2 regions of the Kitasatospora sp. Xyl93 genome follow, and region 2 is predicted to be linked to the other one. Evidence: predicted binding sites of a transcription regulator. Region 2 holds the regulator's gene; the other holds the start of a gene.
The links. The regulator HrcA, encoded in region 2, represses chaperone genes, less so after heat shock. The targets are predictions, from matches to a motif close to TTNGCACTCNGNNNNNCNGAGTGCNAA.
Positions count from the first base shown of each region.

Region 1: a site for HrcA is predicted at 2,219-2,245, ahead of ACZ5GH_RS21325 (FmdB family zinc ribbon protein). Genes of this name have one in related genera too.

Region 1 covers NZ_AP029185.1:4,747,212-4,750,607, forward strand. Annotated here, with positions in the region: gene ACZ5GH_RS21305 (sigma-70 family RNA polymerase sigma factor) at 1-320, shown strand, start outside; gene ACZ5GH_RS21310 (hypothetical protein) at 447-680, shown strand; partial or broken gene mscL (large conductance mechanosensitive channel protein MscL) at 751-1,164, opposite strand; gene ACZ5GH_RS21320 (hypothetical protein) at 1,202-1,492, opposite strand; gene ACZ5GH_RS21325 (FmdB family zinc ribbon protein) at 1,887-2,207, opposite strand; gene ACZ5GH_RS21330 (MFS transporter) at 2,333-3,396, opposite strand, start outside.
Region 2 covers NZ_AP029185.1:2,687,803-2,691,198, reverse strand. Annotated here, with positions in the region: gene pspAB (PspA-associated protein PspAB) at 1-335, opposite strand, end outside; gene htpX (zinc metalloprotease HtpX) at 359-1,279, opposite strand; gene hrcA (heat-inducible transcriptional repressor HrcA) at 1,569-2,603, shown strand; gene dnaJ (molecular chaperone DnaJ) at 2,680-3,396, shown strand, end outside.

The DNA of each region.
Region 1 (3,396 bases), 2.1 Mb from region 2:
TCAGCCTCAACATGTCGGTCGACGACGAGGGCGAGACCCAGTTCGGCGACCTCGTCGAGGACACCGGGGCGACGTCCCCCGAGGACGCCGTGATGGTCATGCTCCGCCGTGAGGAACTGGACGACCTGATCGGGCGGTTGGACGACCGCACCGCCTCGATCATCCGCTCCCGCTACGGGATGGAGGACGGCCGCGAGCGCACCCTCACCGAGGTCGGCAAGCAGCACGGCCTCACCCGTGAGCGGATCCGGCAGATCGAGAAGCACGCGCTGGCCGAGCTGAAGAAGATCGCGGACCACGCGGGCTTCGAAGCCGCCTGACGGACCAGCCGGCCCCCTGGCCGAGCCCTCACCCGGGCCCTGGCGCGGAGCGCTCCGCACCGGGGCCCGAGGCGTGCCACGGGCTCTTAGGCTTGAGGGAAGGGACGAACGGACGGAGTGGACAGCGTGAGCGAGCAGGGACGGGAAGAGGACCGGCGCCAGGCGCAGGACCAGGACCGGGCGCAGGAGCCCGGGAAGGCCGCGGCCGCCAAGGCCCGACTGGTCTTCCGGGACCCGTTGGACCAGCAGTCCGGGGACGACACCGACGCGGGCTGGGGCGGTCGCCCCGGAGCGGGGGAGAGCGGTGGACGGGGGCTGGACTGGTACCTGAGCCAGCGCCCGCCGCACCACGGGGACTGACCGCACCACGGGGACTGACCGCACCACGGGGACTGGGGAGCGGGGACCGGGGGCGTGGGGCGCCCGCCGGTCAGCGCAGCGGCGAGACCAGCGCGTCGCGGATCTCGGTCAGCAGCTTGACCTCCTTGGCCTCGAGTTCCGCCGCCTTCTCGACGTCGGTCTTGCGGCGGGCCGCCAGCTTGTTCATGGGCAGGATCAGAACGAAGGAGACGACCGCCGCGGTGATCAGGAACTGGAGCGCGGCGCTGAGCACCGATCCCCAGAGGATGAGGATTCCGGACGTGACCTCACCGGTCGGGCTCGCCTCGCAGGGCCCCTTGAGGCAGGAACTGTAGGACGCGAGGTCCTTCGTCCCGAACACGCCGACGATCGGATTGATCACGCCTTTGACGAAGGCGTTGACGATGTTGGTGAAAGCCGCGCCGATGACCACGGCCACGGCGAGTTCGACGACATTTCCACGCAGCAGGAATTCCTTGAAGCCCCTTCATGTCGCCTCGAACGACGAAGTCGTCCTCCGGTCACGGGTGATCTTCCGCGACCCCGGATTGACAACCCGTCCGGCCCAGCGCGCCGCCCTGGGGCGGCGGCAGCCCGGCCCGTGCGGGCCCCAGCGCGAGCGCCGACGCCACCGCGAGCAGCACCAGGACGGGCACTCCGGCTCGCCGCCGCACGGCGCTGCGCCAGCGGTGCCAGCCACCGCACCCGCGCCGGATCGGCGGGAAGCTCGGCAGCTCCTGTCGGGGCGGCACGGCCGGCGCGGGCAACGGCAGTGGTACGGGCAGGGGGAAGGAGAAGCTCGCGGTCGTCATCGACGCACCTCCGGACTGTCGGCGGACCGGCCCCTCGCGGACCGGATGCCCACACGATGAGCGTTTTCGGCGACGTCGGAAAGCCCTTTCCCCAGGCCTGTGGACAACCCGGCCCTGTGGGCAACTCCGCTCACTCGTGCGGGTGAATTCGACCCGTCCGAGAAGACAAGAGGCAGCAAGACGTGGTAGAGGCGGCACCGCGCCCGCGACAACATGGACACGCCCGTGACAACAGGACACGCCCGCGTCGACAGCACGCGCCCGGGACGACAGCGCGCACCCGCCGGACGACCCCGGACGGAAACGCGGAAAGGCCCGCCGCCCCCGCGTGGAAGCGGGGCCGACGGGCCTTTCCGAGGTCTGCGGTCCGTCCGGGCCGGTGCCCGGCGCCGGGTCAGCCGGCGGCCGGAGCCGGGCTGGACGAGGCCGGGGTCGACGCCGAGGAGCCGGAGCCCGACGACGTCGAGGAGGACGTGGACGCGGCGGACGAGGTCGAGGTGCTCGACGACGATCCGGAGCTCACCGAGCTGCTGGAGGAGGAGCGGCTGTCGGTCCGGTAGAAGCCGGAGCCCTTGAACACGACGCCCACGGCCGAGAAGACCTTGCGGAGCCGTCCCTGGCAGTCGGGGCACGTGGTCAGCGCCTCGTCGGTGAACTTCTGCACCGCCTCCAGGCCGTTGCCGCACTCGGTGCACTGGTACTGGTACGTGGGCACTTGTCTTCCTCCTGGCACTCTCGCCTGATGAGTGCTAACGATGGTCAATGATGCGGCATTCCGCCGGAACAGTCCAGCGACCCCGGTGTGAGATCGGCCCGCAGCGCCCGCCGGTCACCGTCCGCTCAGCCCTCGGCGACACCCGCCAGCTGCATCGGGCGCCCGCTCTCCGCGGTCCGCGCACCGGCGCCCGCCCCGTCCTTCGGCGCGACCAGCAGGTGCCGCAGCGAGAACAGCGCGACCAGCCCCAGCCCGGCGCCGGCCACCGGGACCAGGAAGCCGGTCGAGGGCCCGTGCCCGTCGATCAGCTGGCCCGCCGCCATCGAGCCGACGGCCAGGCCCAGCCCGATGGCGCCGGTCAGCCAGGTGAAGGCCTCCGTCTTGGCGCCGTCCGCGACCAGCGTCTCGACCAGGGTGTAGCCGCTGATCAGGGTCGGCGCGATGGCCAGCCCGCAGACCAGCCCGGCGACGGTCAGCGCGACCAGGTTGGGCATCGCCCACAGCACCGAGCAGCCCAGCACCAGCAGCGCGTAGCTGATCAGCATCCGCTGCTGCACCGGCCGCCGCCAGGCGATCACGCCGTACAGCACGCCGGCCAGCATCGAGCCGCCGGCGAAGATCCCGTACACGGTGCCCCCGGCGTCGTGCTGTCCGACCGAGTCGGCGAAGGCGTTCACCGAGACCTGCATGCCGCCGAAGACCGCGCCGACCCCGAGGAAGGTCCCGGCCAGCAGTCGGACGCCGGGGGAGGCGAGCGCCGAGGCCCGCTTGGTACCGGGCTGCGGCACGATCCGGGCCGGGGCGGTGCCCCGCTGGGCGGCGAAGGCCAGACCGCCGACGAGGGTCAGCGCGGCCTCGGCGACCAGGGCGGTGGCCGGGTTGGCGAGGGCGGCGATGCCGGAGGCCAGGATCGGGCCGATCACGAAGGTGAACTCGTCCGTCACGGACTCGAAGGCGAAGGCGGTGCTCACCCGGGCCGCGGAGTTCTCGGAGGCGCCGTCCGCCGTGAACCGGGCCACCCAGCGGGCCCGGACCATCGCGCCGACCTGCGGCACGCTCGCCCCGGCCGGGACGGCGGCCAGGAACAGGCTCCAGGCGGGCGCGTGGCCGAGCGCGAGCGCGATCAGCGCGCCGACCGAGGCCGCGTGCACCAGGACGGTCGGGACGAGCACCGCGGCCTGGCCGTAGC
Region 2 (3,396 bases):
AGCTCGCTGTTGACCGCGTGCAGGTCGTTCACCAGCTCCGGCAGCTCCTCGGGCCGGTGCCGGGCGAGCAGCCAGGAGTAGCCGTAGGCGTCCTTGGAGGCCTCCACCGGGACGCCGCCGCGCCCGGTGTCGGCGTCCAGCAGCGCCCGGACCTGCTGCTCGACCTGGACGAAGGCCGCGCCCTCGACGGCCGCGAAGCAGACCGAGCCGAGCCCGGTGGGGGTGAACCCGGCTCCGGCCTCCAGGGTGAGCGCGGCGGACGGCACGCCGAACAGCTGGTCGAGGTCGGGTTTGACGGGCTTGGTGCGGCCGAACAGGGCGTCCAGGATTCCCACGGCGGTCCTCTCGGGTTCGGGGGTCAGCGGCCGAGCTGCTCGGAGATCCTCGCCAGCTGCGCCAGCCGCTTCTCCAGGCTCGGGTGGGTGGACAGCAGCTGCGAGGCGGTCTCCCGGGCGCTCAGCGCGGGGGCGAAGTAGAAGGCGTTGTACGGCTGCGCCTGGCGCAGGTCCTTGCCGGGGATGGCCGCGATCTGCCCGGTCACCTTGGTGAGCGCGGAGGCCAGCGCGCTGGGCCGGCCGGTGAGCTGGGCGGCGGCCCGGTCCGCGGCCAGCTCGCGGTAGCGGGACAGCAGCCGGGTGAGCAGGAAGCTGACCGCGTAGACGACCATCGACACCAGCGGGACGACCAGCGCCAGGACGGCCGCGTTCTGGTCGTTGTTGTTGCGCCCGCCGCCCATGAACCCGCCGTACACGGCGATCCGGGTCATCGCCCCGGCGAGGACGCCCAGGAAGCCGGCGATCGTCATCACCGCCACGTCCCGGTGGGCGACGTGCGACAGCTCGTGCGCGAGGACGCCCTCCAGCTCCTCCGGCTCCAGCCGGCGCAGCAGCCCGGTGGTCACGCAGACCACCGCGTTGCCCGGGTTGCGGCCGGTGGCGAAGGCGTTCGGCATGTCGTTGTCGGCGACCGCCACCCGGGGCTTGGGCATGTCGGCCAGGGCGCAGAGCCGGTCGACGGTGCCGTGCAGCTGGGGGAACTCCTCGGGGGACACCCGGTGGGCGCCCATCGCCCGCTCGGTGATCCGGTCGCTGAACCAGAACTGGGCCACGAACAGCCCGCCGGAGATCAGCACGATCAGTGGCCAGGCGCCGCGCATCAGCGCGATCAGCAGGCCCGTGAAACCGACGTACAGCAGCCCGATCACGAACATCGTGGCGACCATGCGGCCGGTCAGGCCGCGGTCGGGCGCGAAACGGGTGTGCTGGCCCGAGCTCGACATCGCTTGCTCCTCCGTTCGCCGTCGCCTTCGATGCTGCCACCCGGACGGCCTCCCGGCACCACCCCGGCGCCGGAACGACCGAACCGCGGGGGCCCCGCGGGCCGTGGGCGGAACTGCGGGGAGGATCACCCCGGTCGGGCCGTTCCTGCCGTAGGACCCGGGCCGTACACTGGCAGGTACGGTTTTGGCACTCGCGTGTTCAGAGTGCCAAGGCCGAGGGCCTTCCGGAGCGGCCCGCAGCAACGAGGGACACAGTCGGACAACGTGCGAAGACGGAGGTGCGTGCCCCATGGCCGGTGAGGTCCGCCAGCTGGACGAACGCAAGCTCGCCGTGCTCCGCGCGATCGTGCAGGACTACGTGGGCACCGAGGAGCCGGTCGGCTCCAAGGCCCTGGTGGAACGGCACAACCTCGGGGTCTCGCCGGCGACCGTCCGCAACGACATGGCGGCGCTGGAGGAGGAGGGTTACATCCACCAGCCGCACACCAGCGCCGGCCGGATCCCGACCGACAAGGGGTACCGCCTCTTCGTCGACAAGCTCGCCGAGATCAAGCCGATGAGCGCCCCCGAGCGCCGGGCCATCCGGCACTTCCTGGACGGCGCGGTCGACCTGGACGACGTGGTCGCCCGCACGGTGCGGCTGCTCGCCCAGCTGACCCGGCAGGTCGCGGTGGTGCAGTACCCGTCGTTGACGCGCTCCACCGTCCGGCACATCGAGCTGGTGGCGCTCGCCCCGGCGAAGGTGATGCTGGTCCTGATCACCAACACCGGCCGGGTCGAGCAGCGGATGGTCGACTGCCCGGGCCCGGTCGGCGAGACGGTGCTGGCGGACCTCCGGGCCCGGATCAACGCGAGAGCCGCCGGCAAGCGCCTCCCGGAGGTCCCCGGGCTGCTGGAGGAGCTGCCCGCGCAGTTCGAGCAGGCCGACCGGCCGACCGTCAGCACGGTCCTGGCGACCCTGTTCGAGACGCTCGCCGAGCAGAACGAGGAGCGGATCATGCTGGCCGGCACGGCCAACCTGACCCGCTTCGGGCACGACTTCCCGCTCTCCATCCAGCCGGTGCTGGAGGCCCTGGAGGAGCAGGTCGTCCTGCTCCGCCTCCTGGGTGAGACCGCGGACGCCGCGATGACGGTCCGGATCGGGCGGGAGAACGCCTACGAGGGGCTGACTTCCACGTCGATCGTCTCGGTCGGCTACGGTTCGGGCGACGAGAGCGTGGCGAAACTGGGTGTGATCGGTCCGACCCGGATGGACTATCCGGGCACAATGGGGGCGGTGCGAGCGGTGGCGCGGTACGTGGGCCAGATCCTGGCCGAGTCCTAGCAAGCGGCCGTCGCCGGAAATCCGGCGGCGGCGACCAGTCGCAGCACTACTACAGGCGGAACAAGCGGAGCATTTGGTGGCCACGGACTACTACGCGGTACTCGGCGTCCGACGGGATGCGGGGCAGGACGAGATCAAGAAGGCGTTCCGGCGCCTGGCACGCGAACTGCACCCGGACGTCAACCCGGACCCGAAGACGCAGGAGCGGTTCAAGGAGATCAACGCCGCCTACGAGGTGCTCTCCGATCCGCAGAAGCGCCAGGTCTACGACCTCGGCGGGGACCCGCTGTCCCCGGGCGGCGGCGGAGCGGGCGGCTTCGGGGCCGGTGCGGCCGGCTTCGGCTTCTCCGACATCATGGACGCCTTCTTCGGCGCCGCGGCCGGCCAGCGCGGCCCGCGCTCGCGCACCCGCCGCGGCCAGGACGCCATGATCCGGCTGGAGATCACCCTGGAGGAGGCCGCCTTCGGCACCACCAAGGAGCTCCAGGTCGACACCGCCGTCACCTGCACCACCTGCAGTGGCGAGGGCGCGGCCCCCGGCACCTCGGCGCAGACCTGTGACATGTGCCGTGGCAAGGGCGAGGTCTCCCAGGTCACCCGGTCCTTCCTGGGCCAGGTCATGACCTCCCGCCCCTGCCCGCAGTGCCAGGGCTTCGGCACCGTCGTGCCGACCCCGTGCCCGGAGTGCGCCGGCGACGGCCGGGTCCGCGCCCGCCGCACCCTGACCGTCAAGATCCCGGCCGGTGTCGACAACGGCACCCGGATCCAGCTGGCCGGCGAGGGCGAGGTCGGC